DNA from 3 places in the Shewanella acanthi genome. Region 1 is predicted to be linked to each of the others. Evidence: predicted binding sites of a transcription regulator. Region 1 holds the regulator's gene; each other region holds the start of a gene.
What was found. The regulator NrdR, encoded in region 1, represses ribonucleotide reductase genes. The targets are predictions, from matches to a motif close to AAACACNANATNTNGTGTTT.
Positions count from the first base shown of each region.

Region 2: the regulator NrdR is predicted to act here: its motif matches at 3,355-3,374, upstream of nrdD (anaerobic ribonucleoside-triphosphate reductase).
Region 3: the regulator NrdR is predicted to act here: its motif matches at 3,902-3,921, upstream of nrdA (class 1a ribonucleoside-diphosphate reductase subunit alpha).

Region 1 is NZ_CP080413.1:1,038,117-1,046,248, reverse strand. It holds gene K0H61_RS04645 (phosphatidylglycerophosphatase A family protein) at 1-351, opposite strand, end outside; gene thiL (thiamine-phosphate kinase) at 368-1,324, opposite strand; gene nusB (transcription antitermination factor NusB) at 1,404-1,808, opposite strand; gene ribH (6,7-dimethyl-8-ribityllumazine synthase) at 1,823-2,299, opposite strand; gene ribBA (bifunctional 3,4-dihydroxy-2-butanone-4-phosphate synthase/GTP cyclohydrolase II) at 2,444-3,547, opposite strand; gene K0H61_RS04620 (riboflavin synthase) at 3,607-4,263, opposite strand; gene ribD (bifunctional diaminohydroxyphosphoribosylaminopyrimidine deaminase/5-amino-6-(5-phosphoribosylamino)uracil reductase RibD) at 4,271-5,416, opposite strand; gene nrdR (transcriptional regulator NrdR) at 5,515-5,964, opposite strand; gene glyA (serine hydroxymethyltransferase) at 6,177-7,430, opposite strand; gene ettA (energy-dependent translational throttle protein EttA) at 7,622-8,132, shown strand, end outside.
Region 2 is NZ_CP080413.1:2,521,810-2,529,941, forward strand. It holds gene K0H61_RS11030 (YibL family ribosome-associated protein) at 191-547, opposite strand; gene nrdG (anaerobic ribonucleoside-triphosphate reductase-activating protein) at 659-1,120, opposite strand; gene nrdD (anaerobic ribonucleoside-triphosphate reductase) at 1,207-3,324, opposite strand; gene K0H61_RS11045 (hypothetical protein) at 3,760-4,725, opposite strand; gene rssA (patatin-like phospholipase RssA) at 4,868-5,815, opposite strand; gene K0H61_RS11055 (DEAD/DEAH box helicase) at 6,116-7,462, shown strand; gene K0H61_RS11060 (DUF3010 family protein) at 7,603-8,040, shown strand; gene K0H61_RS11065 (M48 family metallopeptidase) at 8,082-8,132, shown strand, end outside.
Region 3 is NZ_CP080413.1:2,094,804-2,102,935, reverse strand. It holds gene yfaE (class I ribonucleotide reductase maintenance protein YfaE) at 1-236, opposite strand, end outside; gene nrdB (class Ia ribonucleoside-diphosphate reductase subunit beta) at 269-1,399, opposite strand; gene nrdA (class 1a ribonucleoside-diphosphate reductase subunit alpha) at 1,460-3,748, opposite strand; gene K0H61_RS09190 (HAD family hydrolase) at 4,379-5,056, opposite strand; gene ubiG (bifunctional 2-polyprenyl-6-hydroxyphenol methylase/3-demethylubiquinol 3-O-methyltransferase UbiG) at 5,058-5,768, opposite strand; gene gyrA (DNA gyrase subunit A) at 6,153-8,132, shown strand, end outside.

The DNA of each region.
Region 1 (8,132 bases):
AAACAGTGCAAAGCCGACAACTAACCAAATCACTCCCTTAGGCGCAGCAATCATAGTGATCAGTAGACCGGCCACCTCATCCCAAACGATTGCACCGTGGTCATGCACTCCCATATCCTTTGCCGCTTTATCGCAGATATAAATGCCCGCAAAAATGCTGACCGCAGTCAATAGCAGATACCAAGTTAACGGCAGCGGCGCTAACAACAGATATAAAGGAATGGCCGCAAGCGTGCCGAAGGTACCAGGGGCTTTAGCCGCTAACCCGCTTCCAAAGCCCAGAGCCAGAAAATGGGCCGGATTCTTCAGGGATAAACGCTTAAGTGCAGGGTCTTGAGACAATAACTTCATTTAAATTATAACTTCATTAAAAGTGTTCAAAACCATGGTATGGCGGCGTAAATGGCTCACCGTTTAACAGCAGCCTAAGTTGATTACCGGCACACATTTGCCCCACACGAACAAATTTAGTCCCCGAATGGCTTAAGGCCGTCTCTAAGGCGCCTTTTTGTGCTTCAGGAACGGTAAACAGCAGCTCATAGTCTTCACCACCGGTTAATGCATAACCTAGCGCATGCTCTTCGCTAAGGGTATCTTTCATAGCTTGAGAAAGCGGAATATTCGCCACTTCAACCACAGCGCCGACACCAGAAGCTTTAAGAATATGACCAATATCAGAGATAAAGCCGTCGGATAAATCGATAGCACTGGATGCTAACGAGCGCAGTGACTGACCCGCTAACACTCTGGGTGTTGGACGGTAATGACGATTGATAAGGTATTCTTTATGCTCAGCTCGGGCATGCTGGGTGCCACGGATCAAATCGAGCCCAAGGGCCGAGTCACCCAGTGTGCCAGTGACATAAATCCAATCACCGGCTTTAGCACCATGTCGAGTCAAAGCTTTGCCCTGCGGCACCTGCCCATGGACAGTAATGCTAATTGACCTTGGGCCACGGGTCGTATCACCACCAATGAGTGCAATGCCGTAATATTCCGCCGCCTCAAATAGGCCTTCGCTAAAACCGCTAAGCCATTCTTCATTCACCTCTGGCAGAGTCAGCGCAAGTGTCATCCAAGCAGGCTCTGCGCCCATTGAGGCGAGGTCCGACAGATTAACGGCTAAGGCTTTATAACCTAAGGCTTGTGGCGGAATATCGGGGAAAAAGTGAACATTTTCGACTAAGGTATCGCATGAAATCGCTATCGATTTGTTCTCGGCGGGCTGAACGAGTGCGCAATCGTCACCTATGCTCAGCTTAACATCACGGCGAGACGGGCCGCGGTGGCTAAAAAAACTTTCAATCAGTTGGAATTCTTTCACTGTACAGTTTGGCTCGAGGTTAATCGGCCACCTTTGTTATCAATGAAAAACGGTATCCGAAGATACCGTTTGTCCTTTATTACTTACGTGCAACCAGTTTGTCGAGTAATCCATTAACAAACTTGTGACTTTCATCCGCTCCGAAAGCCTTAGCCAATTCGATTGCCTCGTTGATGGCAACTTTGAAAGGCACATCCTTGCGGAAAGTCAGCTCATAGGCGGCAAGGCGCACAATGGCTTTTTCCACAGGAGACACTTCATCGATTGGGCGATCTAAGTGAGGGATAAACAGTTCATCCAGTTGATTTGTCTTAGTTGCAACGCCTGCAAATAGCTCACGGAAGTAAGCTACATCGACACCGTCGAGACTCTGTTCAGTTAAAAACTCATGCTCGACATCGGCAATATTATTCCCGCTTAGTTGCCATGAATAAATGGCTTGCACGGCTAAACGGCGGGCCTTGCGGCGCTCAGAAGGCTTCATTATTTTTCCTACTATTACAACTGTTGTTCAAGCTGTTGCAGTACGTTGACCATTTCAAGCAGACTTAAAGCGGCTTCACCACCTTTGTTACCCGCTTTAGTACCAGAACGTTCAATAGCTTGTTCAATGGTATCAGTCGTCAACACACCGAAGGCAACTGGCAAGTCAAATTCTAACGCGATTTGAGCTAAGCCTTTATTACATTCGCCGGCAACAAAATCAAAATGAGGGGTACCACCACGGATCACCGCACCTAATGCGATAATACCGTCAAATTTACCGCTGGCAGCCACACGGCGTGCAGCAAGCGGTAACTCAACCGCACCAGGAACACGGACGACAGTAATGTTGTCATCACTGACTTGGCCAAAGCGTTTTAGCGTATCGATTGCGCCTTCAAGTAGGCTTTCAACCAAAAAGCTGTTAAAACGCGAAATAACAATCGCAACTTTGGCATTCTTCGCTTCGATATTACCTTGAACTACGTTCATTTTCTTACCTAATTAAGCTAAAGCACCCGGCTCTGGGCGAAAAGTGGCGACATGATACCACAGTCAATTGCTCACAGCCCTATGCAAATTATAGAAATGGAAAATTTTACCCAAAAGCTTATCAAACCAAACAAGCCAAATCGACTATTCGGCAACGTATTCAGTGACTTCCAAACCAAAGCCCGACAGCGAATGATAACGCTTAGGTGAGCTTAATAGGCGCATTTTAGTCACGCCAAGGCTTGATAGAATTTGTGAGCCCACACCCACGCGGCGAGAGGTACCCTGCCATTTTGCAGGGGCAGTGGCTTGACCTTGATCCTCAGCCTCAAAGGCTTTAACCTTCGAGAGCATTTCACAGGTATTCTCCTGATTCCCAAGCAGCACCAACACGCCGCCTTCATTTGCGATACGCTCCATGGCTTTCTCTAACGGCCAACTGCGCTGCTGATCGCGCTCTGAATGCAGTAAATCATTAAAGGTATTTTGCAAGTGAACGCGCACTAAACAATCGGGTTTTACCTCACCTTTTACTAACGCAAAGTGCAGCTGATTATCGATAGTGTCCCTAAAGGTCACCATATCGAACTCACCGAAACGAGTTGGCAATTTACATTTAGCTTCACGCACAACCGTGGTTTCTTTGGTATTACGGTATTCTATCAAGGCCGCAATCGTGCCGATCTTGATGCCGTGCAGTTCAGAGAACACTTCTAAATCTGGGCGGCGCGCCATAGTACCGTCTTCGTTGAGGATCTCAACAATAACGCCCGATGGCTCAAGACCCGCTAAACGGGCTAAATCACAACCCGCTTCAGTGTGACCGGCACGAATTAACACCCCGCCATCCTGTGCCATCAAGGGGAATATATGCCCTGGTTGAACTAAATCTGACGCCTTAGCATCCTTGGCCACCGCCGCTTTTACGGTCACAGCACGATCATGGGCAGAAATACCGGTAGTAACACCCTCGGCCGCTTCAATCGAAACGGTGAAGTTAGTGGAGAACTGGGCATTGTTGTTGGTGACCATCAACGGTAGATTTAACTGCTGACAACGGGCTTTTGTCATGGTTTGGCAAATCAGGCCACGGCCAAATTTTGCCATAAAGTTGATCGCCTCAGGCGTCACTAACTCGGCCGCCATGATCAGATCGCCTTCGTTTTCCCGGTCTTCGTCATCCATCAAAATAACCATTTTGCCCTGACGAATGTCTTCGATGATCTCTTCTATGCTGTGAAGCGCCATAATATGACCTTAATTTTTTGCTTGTAATTGAAATTATTATATTAATTATGAGTTCGGCGTTAACGCACAAACCCCGCGCGGGCGAGCATTTCCATAGTCACGCCACTGCCTTTTGCTGGTTTATTTTCAAAATTCATTAAACGCTCGAGATAACGGGCAATTAAGTCCACTTCAATATTCACCTTATCACCTGCTTTTAAATCGATAAGCGTGGTTTCCCCTGCGGTATGGGGAACAATAGTCAATCTAAATCGTGCCCCGTCAACTTCGTTAACGGTTAGGCTCACGCCATCGATAGTGATCGAGCCTTTATGGGCAATATAACGGGCAAGCTCAGCGGGTGCCGCCAGCCAAAATTCAATGGCTTGTCCGCGGTGATGACGTTGCTCAACGGTCGCAATCCCATCGACGTGCCCACTCACCATATGCCCACCTAAACGGGTCGTTGGAGTCACGGCCTTTTCAAGATTAACCTTAGTGCCAACCTGATAGTTTGCAAATCCGGTGAGGCTCACGGTTTCAGCTGACACATCGGCAACATAACCATCTGCAAGTTGTTGTACTACGGTCAAACACACGCCATTGGTCGCAATACTGTCGCCTAAGCGCACGTCAGTTAAATCCAGTTTGCCACTGGCGACCGTAAGACGAATATCATCGCCCTTACGCTCTAATTTTCGCAGTGTGCCAACGGCCTCAATAATCCCAGTAAACATGATTAACTCACTTAGTTGTTGCAAATAGTTTGGGCTTAACGCTCAAGGTGATACGGGTATCCTTGCCCAATTTACGTACATCGGTCGGCGTAAGATCGGGGATGTCTGACATCATTTGATAATCCGGCAATTCAAGTAAATTGCGCCCTTTAGCGCCAAGGATTTTCATCGCCTGATAAAGCACCAGCTCATTGACTAACCCTTCGGCTAAAAACGCGCCCGCAAGGGTTGCACCCGCTTCCACCAGTACCTGATTACAGCTTTGACCTAAATAGGCTAACAGCTCGGGGATTGATACGCGCCCATCGACTGCGCTTAATTGGAGGCAAGTCACATGCTCGGGTAATAGGGCTTTAAATTCTTCGCTATAGGCTAAGGTTGAGACTAAAAGAATGGGCGATGTAATCGCAAATAATGCGGCCGAACTCGGCATACGGCAACGGCTATCTAATATGACTCGTAGTGGCTGTAGCAGTAGCTCTTCATTAAGCGAGTCTTTAACGCTACCCAGTTCCTGATAACGCACGTTTAAAGCAGGGTCATCGGCAAGAATAGTTTCAATGCCGGTAATCAAGGCGCAGGAGCGTAATCGTAAACGTTGCACATCACGGCGCGCATCACTGCCGGTAATCCACTTAGAGACACCGTTGGATAAGGCAGTTTTGCCATCGAGACTCGCGGCAAGTTTTACCGTTACCCAAGGCAGGCCAATTTCCATCCGCTGCATAAAACCTAAATTAAGGGCATAGGCCTCATCGCGGTGCAGACCTACATCGACTTCAATCCCTGCGTCACGCAGCATTTGAATACCGCGACCACCCACTTGAGGATTGGGGTCTTCAACGGCAACCACGACCCGCTTAATGCCATTATTAATCAGCGCTAAGGCGCAGGGCGGCGTTCTGCCATAATGACTGCAGGGCTCTAAGGTGACATAGGCGGTCGCGCCGCAGGCATTTTCACCTGCCATGCGCAGGGCATGCACCTCGGCATGGGGTTCACCCGCCCTTTGGTGGTAACCTTCGCCGATAATTTGATTATCTTTCACGATAACGCAGCCAACGCTAGGGTTGGGACGAGTGGTATAAAACCCTCTTCGAGCCAATCGGATAGCTCGGCTCATCATCTGGTTATCGAGTACTGACCAATTCATGTTAACCCTATTTTTACGTCATCGATTGCTTAGGGTGAGGTTGGATATCACCCCCTGCGGCTTTTTCATCTGCTCATTCGAGTAGATGAATGTGCAGCTTACTTTTGAAGTTTAGCAATCGCCTCGCCAAATTCTGACACATCTTCAAAGGCGCGATAAACGGAGGCAAAACGAATATAGGCCACTTTGTCTAAGTTCATCAGCTGCTCCATCATCAGGTTACCAATCATCTCAGATGGGACCTCACGCTCGCCAGTCGCGCGCAGCATAGATTTAATTTTGCTTAAGGCCTGATCGATTTCATCCATAGACACTGGGCGCTTTTCAACCGCACGCAACATTCCCGCCTGCAGCTTTTCTTCATCGAATGGCTGACGAGTTCCGTCACGCTTAATTACGCGTGGCATGACTAATTCGGCACCTTCGAAGGTGGTGAATCGTTCGTGGCATTCGGTGCACTCCCGGCGGCGACGTACTTGATGGCCTTCCGCCACTAATCGGGAATCGATAACTTTAGTGTCTGTCGCGCTGCAAAATGGACAATGCATTGAGCCTCCTGCCTGTGGATGGGTTTAACCCCTTGGGCTTTACGCTACATCCAAGACTTGAAAGTTCGATTTAAGCCTTGAATTTAAGCAATAAAAATGGCCGCAATTTGCGGCCATGGGATTTTATCCTATTTATGGGCTGAGGTTAACTACCTCGCATTAACCACCTCAGCAGTTATTGCTATTAGCCCTGTAAAGGATAGCTTTACGGATTAACCGTAAACTGGGAAACGGGCGCACAGTGCCAATACTTGGCCTTTTACGCGCTCGATAACGTCTAGGTTGTGGGCATCGTCAAGGATGTCACAGATCCAGCCAGTTAACTCTTTTGCTTCAGCTTCTTTAAAGCCACGGCGAGTGATAGCCGGCGTACCGATACGAACACCTGATGTCACAAATGGTGAACGTGGATCGTTTGGTACAGAGTTTTTGTTAACTGTGATGTTTGCGCTACCTAAAGCTGCATCGGCTTCTTTACCCGTCAGTTCACGACCGATTAGGTCAACCAGCATTAAGTGGTTGTCAGTACCGCCAGAAACGATTTTGTAACCGCGCTCTAAAAACACTTCAACCATGGCTTTAGCATTCTTAACCACTTGTTGTTGATAGGCTTTAAACTCTGGCTCGAGTGCTTCTTTGAAAGCAACCGCTTTACCCGCGATAACGTGCATCAAAGGACCGCCTTGACCGCCAGGGAATACCGCTGAGTTGAGCTTCTTGTAAAGCTCTTCATCATCAGCCGCAGACAGAATGATACCGCCACGGGGACCCGCTAAGGTCTTGTGAGTCGTAGACGTGACAACGTGTGCGTGTGGCACTGGGTTTGGATAAACGCCAGCTGCAATGAGACCGGCAACGTGGGCCATGTCAACAAACAGGTAAGCACCGATTTTGTCTGCAATTTCACGCATTCTTGCCCAGTCAACGATACCTGAGTAGGCAGAGAAACCACCGATCATCATTTTTGGCTTGTGCTCTACGGCCAGACGCTCCATCTCGTCGTAGTCAATTTTGCCAGACTCATCGATACCGTAAGGAATGATGTTGTACAGTTTGCCAGAGAAGTTTACCGGTGAACCGTGAGTTAAGTGGCCACCGTGGGCTAAGTTCATGCCTAAAACGGTATCACCTGGTTTTAGCAATGCCATGTAAACGGCACTGTTTGCTTGAGAACCTGAGTGAGGTTGAACGTTTGCATAGGTTGCGCCAAACAGTTGCTTTGCACGCTCAATTGCTAAGGTTTCAACGACGTCAACATACTCACAACCACCGTAGTAACGCTTGCCAGGGTAACCTTCGGCGTACTTGTTGGTTAACTGTGAACCTTGCGCCTGCATCACGCGAGGACTGGTGTAGTTTTCAGAAGCAATCAGTTCAATATGCTCTTCTTGACGCAGGGTTTCGTTCTGGATTGCGTTAAACAGTTCCGGATCATAATCTGCGATATTCATATCTTTTTTCAGCATTGCTAACTCCAGCTGCCAATTCTTATAGGTAGGGTTGCGCGGTATTCTACTCGTAACGAGGTCACAATCACAGTGTTTAGAAGATGAAAATCCTGCGCAATTGCCTTGAAAGCGACTCATTGTCGATTTGAGTTCGCCGGATTATCGAGTAGAATTAGCCGCATCATTAGTCACTTATAGATACAGAAAAAATGGCTCAGTTTGTGTATAGCATGCTGCGGGTGGGCAAGGTTGTTCCACCTAAGAAGCAGATCCTTAAAGACATTTCCTTAAGCTTTTTCCCCGGCGCTAAGATCGGTGTATTAGGTCTAAACGGTTCAGGTAAATCCACCCTACTGCGTATCATGGCAGGTCTCGATACCGAAATTGAAGGTGAAGCGCGCCCAATGCCGGGGCTCAAGATTGGTTACCTGCCACAGGAACCTAAGCTTGACCCAACGCAAACCGTTCGCGAAGCGATTGAAGAAGCGGTTTCGGAGGCGAAAAATGCCCTCAAACGTTTAGATGAAGTTTACGCAGCCTACGCCGATCCCGATGCCGACTTCGACGCGCTTGCCAAAGAGCAAGGTGAACTCGAAGCCATCATCCAAGCCCAAGACGCCCACAACCTAGACAACATTCTAGAGCGCGCCGCTAACGCACTGCGTCTGCCAGATTGGGATGAAAAAATTGAAGTGCTATCGGGTGGTGAACGCCGCCGTG
Region 2 (8,132 bases), 1.5 Mb from region 1:
ATTCCTTGAGACAGAAGGAACATCCATAACTAAAATCAAAATCGGCCAAAATAGCCTGTTGTGCACTTATTCTAAAGCGTTTTACGCAATCACGGAATACTTTAGTAATTTTATCAACTATTGCCATATCACTTATTAGGACAAACGGCTGACACAGAAAATCCGTTTGTCCCTATGGCATTAAGCGCAATTAAAACTTCGCAGGTGCAAACCCTGTCACAACGGTTAACCCCATCTCACGGCCAAGTGCCGTCATTGGGTGAACAACCACCAAACCTTTAACGGATTTCTTCAGTTGCCCCATATCGGCTTGCTCAGCCTTTGTTAAGGCTCGGCTAAACGGCAGATGTTTAATATCATCGCCTTGACGTTGTAAAACACGGGTTTGCTGGGTTTTAACACTGTTGATTTGCTTAGTGACTGCAGCGATTTCGCGTTTGAACTGGGCAATCACTATGGCATCGCCACGTTGCTCAGCCGCCGCTAATTTACGACGAAACTTATCTAACTTATCGTTTAGCTGCTGCAGCTCTTGCTTTAAATTCATGTTGTTACCTTAAATTACCTAAGTGGTTCAGTATTATCCATGGGATAAAACTCAAACACTGTTTCTAGGAAAGGGATTATAACAGCAAGTTTACGATCCTCGTTACCGCTTTTATAACAAACGGATTATTTGATTACTGCTCCCCCGAAATGGCAGGCTGGGATCCGCTAAACTCTGCTCAAATTTTCCGTCTACCAGCACATCAACGTACTTCAGCACTGCGCGCTGTTTATCACTCAGTTCATCCCACACATAACCCGTCCACAGCCAAATATCTTTATTGGGACATTCGGTTTTAACCCGTTTCACTAGGGATAAAATGGTATCCAAATTGGCCGGCAGGAGTGGATCGCCCCCGGATAATGACAAACCGCGGCGATTAATGCGCGTATCCTTGAGATCGGCAATGATGCGCTCCTCCATGGAGGAATCAAACAAATGCCCAGAGCGAACATCCCACGTGCTTTGATTATAGCAACCACGGCATTGGTGCTCACAACCAGAAACAAAAAGGGTGACTCTTGTGCCAGGACCATTGACGACATCAACGGGATAATATTGGTGATAATTCATCATCGGTTTCCAACGGGATAAATGGAAAACGCAGCCGAAGGGTCGACTGCGTTAATCAGTGTAACAAGGGATACAGGCTAAAAATGTTACAGATGTTTGATTCTGCGTTTCACTTCTTCCTGCTTGCCATGGTTAAAGGGCCTTGCATCTGGGCTGCCTAAATAACCACACACACGGCGCGTCACCGATACCCGGCTCGGCTCATGGTTACCACATTTGGGGCAGGTAAAGCCCTTGCTGGTGCAGCTAAATTCACCGGTAAAACCACAGTCGTAACACTCATCGATTGGTGTATTAGTGCCATAGTATGGCACGCGGCTGTAGCTGTAATCCCAGACGTTTTCGAGCGCTTCTAAATTGTGCTGCATATTGGGGTATTCGCCGTAGCAAATAAAACCGCCGTTGGCGATTTCAGGGTATGGTTGCTCGAAGTCAATTTTATCGTAAGGATTTACCCGTTTTTCGACATCCAAGTGGAAGCTATTAGTGTAATAGCCCTTATCCGTTACCCCCTCAACCACACCAAACTGTTTGGCGTCGAGTTTGCAAAAACGGCTACAGAGGCTCTCGCTCGGGGTGCTGTAAAGACTAAAGCCATAACCGCTCTCCTCCTTCCAAGCCTGAGTAGCGGCCTTAAGGTGGGCAACAATAGCGATGGCTTTTTGGCGCAACACTTCATCATCAAACACATGGGTCTTGGTGCCATAAAGTGCATTCACGGTTTCGTGTAGTCCAATATAACCTAATGAAATTGACGCTCGGCCATTTTTAAAGATTTGAGCAATGTCATCGTCAGCCCGAAGTCGCACGCCGCAGGCCCCTTCCATATAGAGAATGGGCGCCACGCGGGCTTTAACGCCGTTTAAACGCTCGATGCGAGTATCTAAGGCTTTACGCGCCAGCACTAAACGCTCATCGAGAATGCGGTAAAACGCAGCTTCATCGCCCTTAGCTTCTAGTGCGATACGCGGCAGATTAAGGCTCACCACACCTAAGTTATTCCGCCCTTCATGGACTAACTCGTTGTTCTCTTTATAGGCGCCTAAGAAGCTTCGGCAACCCATCGGCGTTTTAAAAGAGCCTGTTACACGCTCAACCTGTTCGTAGTTCAGGATGTCGGGGTACATGCGCATGGTCGCACACTTAAGCGCCATTTGTTTTACATCGTAATTGCAATCGCCCGCTTTATGATTAATGCCATCACGAATTGCAAACACCAATTTGGGGAACACCGCCGTTTTACGGTTTTTGCCAAGCCCCGCCATGCGCACTTTGAGCATAGATTGCTGAATTAAACGCGACTCCCAGGAGGTCCCTAAACCAAAACCAAAGGTCACAAAGGGCGTTTGGCCATTGGCGGTATGCAGGGTATTGACCTCATATTCCAGCGACTGGAAGGCGTCGTGACATTCTTTCTCGGTTTGCGCCGTGGCGTAGGCCTTGGCATCTTTAATCTGCCAATTTAGGGCGATTTGGTAATGCTTGTCGTAACTTTTAGCCACGAAAGGCGCCAAGACTTCATCGATGCGATTGATGGTGGTGCCGCCATAAATGTGGCTCGCCACTTGGGCAATGATTTGCGCCGTAACCGCAGTCGCGGTAGAAATCGATTTAGGGGTTTCAATCTCGGCATTACCCATCTTAAAGCCATGGGTCAACATGCCCGCTAAATCAATTAGCATGCAGTTAAACATTGGGAAAAACGGCGAGTAGTCTAAATCGTGGTAATGGAGCTCCCCCACTTCATGGGCGGCCACCACATCCTTTGGCAGAATATGACTCTTGGCGTAATGCTTAGCCACAATCCCCGCGAGCAAATCGCGCTGGGTGGGGATAACCTTGGAATCTTTATTGGCGTTTTCGTTCAACAAGGCGGCATTACTTTGCTCGACTAAACCTCGGATTTCGAGGTTGAGTTTGCTGGTCGCTTCACGGCAAATATCACGGTCGTGACGATACTCAATATACTCCCTTGCAATCGATTTATAGGGGCCTTCCATCAACAGGTTTTCGACCGCATCCTGCAGGTGGTGGATATCGACTTCAGTCAAAGAGGCAACGCGCTCTTTCACACAGGCTGCAATCGTTGCGGCATAGTCTGCATCCTCTATCCCAACTGAGCTTGCAGCGGCGATAACTGCATCTCTTATCCTTGTTTCATCAAAAGGTGTGCGGCAACCATCCCGCTTGATCACGACTGGCATTGTTCAGTTCCTCTCCATCCTGATTAAAATTGATACTACATATAGTGATTACCAGAAATATAAACACAATATGTAGACAATTAAGCGCCAATGAAGGGCAAACTTCCTTGATCCAGATCATGAATTTTAAATGGGTTACAAAGAACAAATCAGAACTGCAGCCAAGCCCAATGATCTAGAAGTCTGTCCTTGACCTAAAAGATAAAGCGGGATAGTAAGCGGTAAAAACAGTGGTTTAGGTGATTAAAGATTAACCTTCATGGTACACATAAGCTTGGTAACAAACACGGAGCGAAAGCGCTGAACTCAGATGCGCTACACTGGCTGATACAGGCTTTAATGCAGAAAATACACTATGACTGAGGAGCTGATTAATCCATTAAAGGGGTATCACCAAGGCGCCACATCATAGTCCCTAGATGCAGCAATCAACTATTAACGTTTCGCTAATGACAGATATTGGCTGACTTGTCCCATCGGCGATTGGGCGTTACCCAATAATGCAGCAAACTGCATTGTAATTTGCAGCCCCTGCCATAAACGCCGCTCTATTGTATTTAACTCTATTATTTTTAGCTCAGATGAAGATTCGTGGGATTGTGCAGCCTCTAAATTTTGGACTAAGCTGGCATTCTCTACGCCTAGGTACACTGCGCTAAGATTCTCTGCGCTTAGGTTCTCTGAACCAATACTCTCTGAACCAATGCGCTCTGAATTAGCCCTCTCATCGTTTGGGCTGTCATCATGAGTGCTCTCAAAGTTGAGATACTGGCCGATTCGCCGACTCACCGCATTTGCCAGAGCCGACATTTGATTCGATTGAGCATCTCCCATATTGGCCAGTACCGTTTTGGCATCCTTAAGTGCTTTAATCATTTCCGGTCGCAAAACCATGATGCCAGTCCTCGTGGAACCATTTGCGTCACGCACTTCAGCCACACCCTCAGATATCAGACTCTCTTTTGCTGACAATGGCTTAAGCTTGTTATCAATAAAGGTGTTAAGCGATGGTAAGGCACTGGAGTCCTTAAAGCTTGTTGCATTTTCCTCAAGCCTTGCAACCTGTGATTGGGTTAACAGCCCTTCGGCATTGGCTTGAGTAAGCACCGAAGGTAAGTTTGCTAGTTTAAAATCCCCCCTAGCAAAATAGACCTCAGACAGCGCTTGGATCCTTTGGGCTCGCATCGCCCGAGCGGAAAATGCAACCTCTTCACGATTCCCTTTCGAGCTAGCAGTGTTAGTCGCTTGCACATTTTTAGTGCTTGTAGAAACCGACGTAGCACGCTCGCTTGCCAATGCTTGACCTAAGCCCGATTGCGCTTTGCGGTTAGGTTCAGCCAGTCCATAGGCATCGGCAACACTGCTGCGTTTAAGGATAAAAGCATTGAGAAGGGAATTCATCGTCAAAAAATGAGTAAATAAAGGCAAAAACAACTGAAAGCAAGATACAAGCCAGTAACCCATTGACTTACAACTTATTTGGATGAAAATCGAGCAATCAGACCAAAGGCTTGAAAGCTGATAATCACTTAATCTTGCAGACTTACCCTTTCCAGATTGCCGCTTCGATAAGGTGAGCGACTTTTGCCACCGCGGCTTCACCCGCGGCAATCGCTTCATCGGCTCGATGAAATTCCATCGTACCAATATTGGCCACCTCAGGTACGACACAGATATCAGGCGGATCGCCCATCAGCCGCGCCCGTTTATGGCGCTGCTCTAAAATCCCCATTGACTGCGACATCACCGCTATCATCCCAGGATTTGATTTTGTGCCTAGGGAGAATTTGTCACTTAAATTGCTGACATACTCTCGCCCCCTCGCAAAAAGGTCCATAAAACCCGTTTCTTGACGGACAAGGGGCTCTCTATCTTCTGGCAATTCTTTTTGACTGGTGAGATTGACGGGCAACACTTGTAAACGCCCCGACTGAAATCCACTTAAATCCACCGCAATGACGATATCAACGCCCATGGCACGGCTGACTGATACAGGAACGGGATTGACGACCGCACCATCGACCAACCACCTATCACCATGGCGAACAGGAGATAATATCCCAGGCATAGAGCAAGAGGCACGAACCGCTTGGCGCAAGTCCCCCTGACGGAACCAGATTTCCTGTCCGGAGTAGAGATCCGTAGCCACGGCTGCAAAGGGGCGCTTTAGTTCCTCAATATCGATATCCCCTAGGCGAGATTGCAGCACGTCGAATACTTTTTCCCCACCAATCAATCCCCCCTTTCGCCAACGAATATCCATTAGGCCAAGCACATCCCAGCTGGAAAAACTCCTGACCCATTCCTCAAGTTCGGATAGATGATCGTGTGCATAGGCAGCGCCCACCAAGGCGCCGACCGAGCAGCCCGCCACCTTGTCGGGTTTAATCCCCATAGCCGCAAGTCCATTAAGCACCCCAATATGCGCCCACCCTTTTGCAGCGCCACTTCCTAATGCAATGCCAATGGTTGGCGCGGTGCCCTTAACCATCAAAATTCTCCTTGTTTATAAACCCAAGCATTAACCTAAATGGCGTCCTCTACTTATGTCAATCTGAAATGATTAACGCCATTAAATGTTAGGTAAAACTAGAAATTACGACAAAAAGCGCTGAATCAACAAGGATCAGAATCAAATTGTAAAGGGAATTTTAATCCACACGCCATGGGCGATAACGCCCAAAATCAACACAAGTCTTGGGATAAGCTTAAGATAATTGGTAATCGAGATAGCTGAGAAAGGCCGTTTAAGGCTATAATCTGCCCTCACTCAGATTTAGGGGATATACCTTTGCAGTTTACTGATTTTTCTCTGGACCAGCGTCTGTTACAAAGCTTAAAACACATGGGGATTGCAACCCCAACCGCCATCCAGAAACAGGCCCTGCCCATCGCATTGGCAGGTAAAGACTTAATGGCATCATCAAAAACTGGGTCTGGTAAGACCTTGGCGTTTTTGCTGCCCGCCATGCAAAGGGTTATTTCCACCCGCGCGTTAACAAAACGCGATCCTAGGGTTTTGATTTTATTACCGACCCGCGAGCTTGCTCACCAAGTTTATAGCCAACTGCGTTTACTGGTCGCCAATACCCAATACAAGGCCATCAGTGTATTAGGCGGCGAGAACTTTAACGACCAAGCCAAAGCGCTGGCAAAAGAGCCCCATTTTATCGTGGCAACCCCTGGCCGAATCGCCGATCATTTAGAACAGAAAAACCTGTTCCTCAATGGTTTAGAGCTGTTAATTCTCGATGAAGCCGACAGAATGTTAGACCTAGGCTTTGCGCCGCAACTCAAGGCCATTAACACTGCGGCGGATCACAAGCGTCGTCAAACCTTGATGTTTTCAGCGACCTTAGATCATGGTGAAATCAATGAAATTGCCGCCACACTGTTAAAAACACCGTCCCATGTGGCGATTGGTGCCGCCCACGCAGAGCATAATGATATTCACCAGCGAATTTACCTTTGTGATCACCTCGACCACAAAGAGGCATTACTGAGCAGAGTATTAAAGGATGAAACCCATAAGCAGGTCATCATCTTCACCGCCACCCGTGCCGATACTGAGCGACTAGCCGCTAAGGTATCCGAGCAAGGTTTTGCCACCGCAGCACTCAGCGGTGAGTTAAAACAAGCGGCCCGTAATCAAATCATGGATCAGTTCGCCCGCGGTCAACAGCAAATCTTAGTGACTACGGATGTCGCATCACGTGGTCTGGATTTACTCAATGTATCTTTAGTCATCAACTTCGACATGCCTAAATTTGCTGAAGAATATGTCCACCGAATCGGTCGTACTGGCAGGGCTGGCGCAAAAGGTGATGCTATCTCCCTCGTTGGGCCAAAGGATTGGGAAAACTTCAACAAAGTCCAACTCTTCCTTCGAAAAACCTTTGAGATCAGTGTCATTGAAGGACTTAAAGCCAAATTTACAGGCCTGAGGGACAAACCGAAATCGGCGCCAGTGAAACGTCAATCCAAAGCGGCAACGGCGGCTAACACTAAGGCTAAGGCCAAAAGAACTAAAGCAGCACCATCCCGTGATAAACGCTTCATTACCGGCGTAGATGTAGGTGATGCGCCAATGCGTAGAAGAGCATCAGCGCCCGTATTACAAGACGATAGCGACGAATAGCCCTTAGCAGTTTAGCGTGACGTCTTAATGAAATTAGCCAACATCCCTAAGCTAACTTAGGGAACAGTTTTGGCAACATGTTGGTGATTCAAGTAAAAACCAACAATCTGCAGCAAAGTTTAGATATTGAAAGGTGAAACATGCGAATTTGTGGTGTTGAATTAAAAGGTGGCGAGGCCATCATCAGTCTACTGAGTTACGAAGGTGAAACCTTCAACGTACCTTCATGCCGCAAGGCATCATTTGCGGTATCTCAGTCAGCCTCAGCGGAAGCGATTCGTGAGTTTCACTTTGCTTTCCACAAACTGATGGAAGACTACAAGGTCGATGAAATTGTGATCATCGAGCGCGAGCAAAAGGGCAAACTAGCAGGTTCTGCCACCAGCTTTAAATTAGAAGCCGCCATTCAGTTAGGCGATCTGCCTGTAACGCTGTTATCACCTGTTGCGATTAAAGAGCAAAACAAGCGTAATCCACCACAGGTTGATTTTGAGACATTAGAGCTAAAACGTGTGCAACTGCCCGCCTTCGAAGCCGCATTTGCCCAGCAAAACCGTCGTATCTTCGGTAAGATTTAACCCTTCAAATGCAGGGCTCCTTTATGAGGAGCCCCATTTCTATGTCGACTCTTAAATACTTAAGTGGCTATAGCCCCGATATTCAGCACCAG
Region 3 (8,132 bases), 1.1 Mb from region 1:
TCTGTTAAATAGCTTACGCTGCCACTTAACATGCGGGTTTTACAGCCGCCGCAAAATCCATTGCGGCATTCAGAAAAAATAGTGACCTTTTTCGACTCTAATGCCTGCAACAATGACTCGTGCTGCGCAGTGAAGAGCAGCACGGGTTGACCTTGAAGGCGCACGATAGGCGCCTTAGTAAAGGGATTGTTAGCTTGTCTCAAGCTATTAGCAGCGCGTTGTGTTGATTTAGTCACTATTTTTTATGTTTTTGGTTTAAATAGGCATCTTAAAGATCAAAATCGAGGAACTCATCGCTATCGACGGCTGCATCGATTTGACCGACCAAATAGGATGACACTTCGACTTCCTGCGGCGCCACTTGTACGGCATCGCTTTCTAACCAGTTTTTCATCCATGGTAGCGGGTTCGTTAGCTCAGCGTAAGGCTGTGGCAGGTTAACCGATTTCATGCGTTGGTTTGTGATGAACTCAACGTATTGGCAGAGGATCTGCTCGTTAAGCCCGATCATAGAACCGTCTTTAAACAGGTATTTTGCCCATTCCTTTTCTTGCTCAGCGGCCTTAAGGAACAGGTTGTAGGCTTCCTGTTGACATTCAATGGCGATTTCGGCCATTTCTGGGTCATCTTTACCGCCCTGCATAATCGTGAGGATATGCTGGGTGCTGTTTAAGTGCAGTGCTTCATCGCGGGCAATCAAACGAATGATTTTAGCGTTACCTTCCATCAGCTTGCGCTCGGCAAAGGCGAATGAACAGGCAAAGCTCACGTAGAAGCGAATCGCCTCTAGGGCGTTAACCGACATCATACACAGGTACAGGGCTTTTTTCAGGGTACGAGTGTTGACTTCAATCGGCTCGCCGTCGATGACGTGGGTGCCCGCACCTAACAGGTGATAAATCTGTGTCAGTTTGATCAGGTTATCGTAGTACTCGGCGATGTCGGTCGCGCGGCGCAGAATTTGTTGGTTTTCCACGATATCATCGAAAACGACTGAAGGGTCATTGACGATATTACGGATAATATGGGTGTAAGAGCGTGAGTGAATGGTCTCAGAGAATGACCAAGTTTCAATCCAAGTCTCTAACTCTGGCAACGACACTAACGGCAAAAATGCCACGTTAGGCGAGCGGCCCTGGATAGAATCCAGCAGGGTTTGGTATTTCAGGTTAGAGATGAAGATGTGTTTTTCATGCTCTGGCAGTGCGTTGTAGTCGATTTTATCGCGGCTCACGTCCACTTCTTCTGGACGCCAGAAGAACGACAGTTGCTTTTCGATCAGCTTTTCAAACACTTCATATTTTTGTTGGTCATAACGGGCTACGTTTACCGATTGGCCGAAGAACATAGGTTCGCGGGTAGCATCGTTGGGTGTTTGACAGAATGTAGAGTAGGTCATGGTTCTTTGATTCCAATAAGTCGGGATCCCAAGGGATCCCGCAACCGTTAACAGTGAAGATTAGATCTTACATGCACCGCTGGCGCAGCCGTCGTCTTCTTTCTCTATGTTGGTGATGTCATCGTGTTGATCCGATGCACCATCGCGAGTGTTATGGTAGTACAGCGTTTTAACGCCCAACTTATAGGCATTGAGCAGGTCTTTCAGCAGCGTTTGCATTGGCACTTTACGGCCTTCGAAACGGGCTGGATCATAGTTAGTGTTGGCCGAAATAGCTTGGTCAACAAACTTCTGCATGATACCAACGAGCTGCAGGTAACCGTCGTTGCTTGGCATTTGCCATAACAATTCATAGTTGTGCTTCAGTTCATCGAAATCAGGAACCACTTGTTTTAACTGACCATCTTTACTGGCTTTCACACTGATTAAACCACGTGGCGGCTCGATACCGTTAGTCGCGTTTGAAATCTGTGAAGAGGTTTCAGATGGCATAAGCGCAGACAGGGTAGAGTTACGTAAACCGTACTCTTTAATGTCGCTTCGCAGGCTTTCCCAGTCTAAATGCAATGGCTCGTTGCACACTTTATCGAGATCGCGCTTGTAGGTATCGATTGGCAGAATACCTTGGGCGTAGGTGGTCTCGTTAAATGATGGACATGCGCCTTTTTCCTTCGCCAGTGTCATTGAGGCTTTCAGTAAGTAGTACTGAATCGCTTCAAAGGTCTTGTGGGTCAGGTTGTTTGCACTGCCATCAGAGTATTTCATGCCGTTTTTTGCTAAGTAGTTAGCAAAGTTGATCACGCCAATACCTAAAGTACGACGGTTCATTGATGAAATCTGCGCCGCCTTAATTGGGTAATCTTGATAATCCAAGAGGTTATCCAATGCGCGTACTGCTAAGTCCGCTAATGGCTCAAGCTCGGCTAAATCTTTGATTGCGCCTAAGTTCAATGCCGACAGGGTACACAGGGCGATTTCACCGTTAGGATCGTCAATGTTGTTCAATGGCTTAGTCGGCAGGGCGATCTCAAGACACAGGTTAGATTGTCTGATCGGCGCGACTTTCGAATCGAACGGGCTGTGGGTGTTACAGTGATCCACGTTTTGGATATAGATACGGCCTGTTGAAGCGCGCTCTTGCATCATCAGTGAGAACAAGTCCACGGCTTTTAATGACTTCTTACGAATGCTGCTATCGTTTTCGTATTGCAGATACAGACGCTCGAATTCGCCTTGGTCTTCGAAGAAGGCATCGTACAGGCCTGGTACGTCCGATGGACTGAACAGGCTGATGTTTTCACCCTTGATCAGACGTTGGTACATCAGCTTGTTGAGCTGCACGCCGTAATCTAAGTGACGGATACGGTTATCTTCAACACCACGGTTGTTTTTCAGTACCAGCAGGGATTCCACTTCTAAGTGCCAAATTGGGTAGAAGAGGGTTGCCGCACCGCCACGTACGCCGCCTTGTGAGCAAGATTTTACTGCCGTTTGGAAATACTTGTAGAAAGGCAAGCAACCGGTGTGGAAGGCTTCTCCACCACGGATTGGGCTACCTAAGGCGCGGATACGACCGGCGTTGATACCGATACCCGCACGTTGGCTGACGTATTTCACGATAGACGAGGCTGTCGCGTTGATAGAATCTAGGCTGTCACCACACTCAATCAGTACGCATGAGCTAAACTGACGGGTAGGAGTGCGTACGCCCGCCATAATTGGCGTTGGTAGCGAAATCTTGAAGGTCGACACCGCATCATAGAAATCTTTGATGTAGTTCAGACGGGTTTCACGTGGGTAACGGGCAAACAGACACGCGGCCACCAGAATATACAAAAACTGCGCGCTTTCGTAGATTTCGTGGGTAACACGGTTTTGCACTAAGTACTTGCCTTCTAACTGCTTAACCGCGGCATAGGAGAAGTCCATATCGCGCCAATGGTCGATATAGCTGTCCATGATATCAAGTTCTTCACGGCTGTAGTCTGCGAGGATGTGTGCGTCGTACTTGCCAAGCTCAACCAACTTAGTCACATGATCGTATAACTTTGGCGGCTCAAATTGACCAAAGGCCTTCTTACGCAAATGGAATACGGCTAAACGCGCAGCAAGGAACTGATAATCAGGCGATTCTGGCGAAATCAAATCCGCAGCAGATTTAATGATCGTTTCATGGATCGCTTCAGTTGGAATACCGTCGAAAAACTGTAAATGCGTGCGAAGTTCAACTTCAGAAACAGAAACGTTTTTTAATCCCTTGGCTGCCCAAGTAATTACGCGGTGTATTTTATCGAGATCAATCGTCTCACGAGCACCACAGCGTTTTGTGACTGTCATATTGCTATTCATTGAGGAGAGGCCTTGGTTCTGATATCTGTCTAGGTGAATATTTTCACCCTACGTTTCCTTGTAAAACAATCAACCTGAAAACCCATAATACTGCTGGCGATGGTGAACACTGCCGATTTAGCGGGGAACTTCTAGTGTGTCTGATTGCTACCTATACACAAGATATGGTGTTTTAAAAAATCTAAGATACAAGATAGTGAGGTTTGAGGGCATTTGCAAGCATCAATTCGGGGGGTATCTTGTGGATATCTTGAGGATAATAACAGGGGTTAGTAAAGACTAACCTTGAAGCTCAAATTCTCGTTAGCGTGACCGAATGAAGGGCATTTTTCATACAAAGATTTTGCATGAATCGATCGCTAAAATAAGCAGCGATCGTAAGCCTGATTATTGACAGCGTCAGAATATTGGAATATCTCGCTTACGGTTACTTCGTTAATTGGGCGTTGATTTGCGATAACACCCGGACGATTACCCCTAACAAAAGTGCAATATAAGCCAACATTTATCCATGCTATGCAAACTCGTCAGAGATGCGCTGAAGCTTGCTAAGCCAGAATATGGAACTCTACAGATAGCCTCTGTAGGCACAGCTTTGAAAGAGGTTAATCTTTAAGATGGAGTTACAACCTAATTTCGGCGAACATTATTCATCAGAGCTTGATGTAATCGCGTAGGTGTGGCGAATTGTGCATGGTGAGGCCAAGTATCTGGCTTATCGCTTTCACTCAAATAGCCCCAAAGCGCGACGCCACCTAACATGCCCGCGGCATTCGCAGCGATTAGATCGCGCTCGGCGTCACCTAAATACAAGATGTGCTGCGGCAAACATTGTACCTGCTGCGCCGCGAGCAGCATGGGGGCGGTATGGGGTTTAGCAAAACGGGTGGAGTCGCCACTGATCATCACACTTAGGCGCTGCTCAAGTTTAAGCTTCTTTAATAGTGGGCGGGTAAAGCGGGCGGGTTTGTTGGTAATAACGCCATAGGGCAGTTTAACGGCATCGAACCAATCGAGCATTGACGCTATGCCTTCAAACAACTGGCAATGATCGCCATTAACTTGCTGATAATGATTCAGTAGCCCCTGCTGCACGGCGAGTCTAAGCGCCTCATCGGCATCGGGAATGGCGGCATTAACTAAGGCCATACTGCCATGGGAAGCGGCGCTTCGAAGCTGAGTTTCACTTTGGCTTTGAATGCCGTGATCTTGAAGACTCAGGTTAAGGGCATTGACTAAATCCGGCGCAGTATCGGCGAGTGTGCCGTCGAGATCGAATAAAACCGCGGAAACCTGAGTCAAAGTCATCTTAATCTACCTTTTGGGTGGCAATCATATAGTTGACGTCCACCTTCGGTGTGTATTTAAAGATGCCTGTCAGTGGATTGTAGGTAATGCCAATGGCATCGCGGCAGATAAGGTCGGTATTGTCGACCAGTGCAATCAGCTCAGATGGCTTGATGAACTTATTATGATCATGGGTGCCAACGGGTAACATCTTTAATAGGTACTCGGCGCCGATAATGGTTTCGACAAAGGCCTTAAGGTTACGGTTGATGGTGGAGAAAAACACAAAGCCACCGGGCTTGACCATATCACAGCAGGCTTGGATAACAGATTGCGGATCTGGCACATGCTCGAGCATCTCCATACAGGTCACTACATCGTAGTATTCACGGTGATCTTCCCTGTGGGCCTCAGCGGTGTTTTTCACATAATTAATACTCACGCCCGTTTCCAGTGCATGTAGACGCGCCACTTCTAAGGGCTCTTCACCCATATCAAGGCCATCTACCTCAGCACCAATACGGGCCATGCTTTCAGACAAAATGCCGCCACCACAGCCAACATCGAGCACCTTCTTGCCAAAAATGCCACCGGCGGTCTGATCGATGTAATTTAATCGCAGCGGGTTTAATAGATGAAGGGGCTTAAATTCGCCGTTGAGATCCCACCACGTTTCGGCCATACGTTCAAATTTCGCGATTTCCTGTGGGTCTACATTGCTGTTGTGTTGCATCTTCGTACCTAAAGCGGCTGTATAGTGGCGCTATTATAACGACTGCGGGTGATAAACACAGCATAAGCACAATCTAAGTCTTTGTGGTTGAGTGAAATTTCAGCAATTGTGCGGCTTATTTATCGAAGTTGAGACTTTAAACGCAATTTCTGCTGACAGAATAAGCAGGCTTTTACCTAAATCGTCCAAACCCTAACCAATTTTTATGGCCTTAAATGCCCATTTTGACAGTGTTTTCATCTATTAAGCTACAACCTTTGCATTTCACCGTGCTTAGGTCTAGCGACATTAAATAACTGTGTTAGAATGCCAAATCACGTTTTTGGGCCGCTCAATGATACGGATTATACGTTGTCGGCTAATTTTCAGGGGAACGAGCAGTTTATGACTGATCTGGCATCATCTATTTCGCCAATTAATATCGAAGACGAACTAAAGAATTCGTACCTTGATTACGCCATGAGCGTCATCGTGGGTCGTGCATTACCAGACGTGCGTGATGGCCTCAAGCCTGTGCATCGCCGCGTGCTGTTTGCCATGAGTGAATTAAAGAACGATTGGAACAAGCCGTATAAAAAGTCTGCCCGTGTAGTCGGTGACGTCATCGGTAAATATCACCCCCATGGTGACTCGGCGGTATACGACACTATCGTTCGTATGGCTCAGCCTTTCTCACTGCGTTACACCTTAGTAGACGGACAAGGAAACTTCGGTTCGGTCGACGGTGACTCCGCAGCGGCAATGCGTTATACCGAAATCCGCATGGATAAGTTAGCGCACCAACTCCTTGCCGATCTTGAAAAAGAAACCGTGGACTATGTGCCTAACTATGATGGCACAGAACAAATTCCTGCGGTGTTGCCAACCCGTGTGCCTAACCTGTTAATCAACGGTTCATCGGGTATTGCGGTTGGTATGGCGACAAACATTCCGCCACACAACTTAACCGAGGTGGTCAAAGGCTGCTTAGCCTTAATCGCCGATCCTGCGCTGTCAATCGAACAGTTAATGGAATACATCCCAGGTCCTGACTTCCCAACCGCAGCGATTATCAACGGCCGTAAGGGCATTATCGATGCTTATAAGACAGGCCGTGGCCGTGCTGTCATGCGCGCCCTTGCAGAAATCGAAACCGAAGATAACGGCCGTGAACGCATCATCGTCACCGAAATTCCTTATCAAGTGAACAAGGCCAAACTCATCGAGAAAATCGCTGAGCTGGTTAAAGATAAGAAGATTGAAGGGATTAGCGGTCTGCGTGACGAGTCTGATAAAGACGGTATGCGTATCGTTATTGAAATTAAGCGCGGTGAGGTGGGTGAAGTTGTGCTGAACAACCTTTACGCACAAACCCAAATGCAGTGCTCTTTTGGTATCAACATGGTGGCCCTGACTAACGGTCAGCCTAAGTTGTTTAACCTGAAAGAAATGCTCGAGTGCTTTATTCTTCACCGCCGTGAAGTGGTCACTCGCCGTACTGTATTCGAACTGCGTAAGGCCCGTGAACGTGCCCATATCCTTGAGGCATTAGCGGTTGCGCTTGCCAACATCGACCCGATTATTGCGCTGATCAAAGCCTCGCCAACCCCAGCAGATGCCAAAGTTAAACTGGTTGAACAGGGCTGGGCACTGGGCCATGTTCAGGGCATGCTTGAGAAAGCTGGTGATGATGCCGCCCGCCCAGAATGGCTAGAGCCAGAATTTGGGATCCGTGATGGCTTATATTACCTAACCGAGCAACAGGCTCAGGCGATTCTAGAGCTACGCTTACACCGTTTAACCGGTCTTGAGCACGATAAAATCATCGCCGAATACGAAGAACTGCTCGAATTCATCGCAGGTCTACTGTTTATTCTGCGAAGCCCAGAGCGTTTGATGGAAGTGATCAAAGAAGAGCTAGAAGAAATTCTGGCCGAATACGGCGATGCCCGCCGCACGGTGATCAACGCCAACGAAATTGATATGAGTCTTGAAGACTTAATCAACGAAGAAGACGTCGTCGTCACTTTGTCGCACTTAGGCTACGCCAAGTACCAACCGCTGAGCGATTACCAAGCCCAGCGCCGTGGTGGTAAGGGTAAAGCCGCAACTAAGGTGAAAGACGAAGATTTCGTTGAAAAACTGCTGGTTGCTAACACCCACGATACCATTCTGTGCTTCTCAGATTTTGGTAAGATGTACTGGCTCAAGGTATATCAATTACCACTGGCGAGCCGCACATCCCGCGGTCGTCCGATTGTTAACTTACTGCCGCTGTCCGATGGTGAACGTATTACTGCGATTCTGCCGGTGCGTGAATACGCAGAAGATAAGTACATCATTATGGCGACCTCTAACGGTACCGTGAAGAAGACGGCACTGACG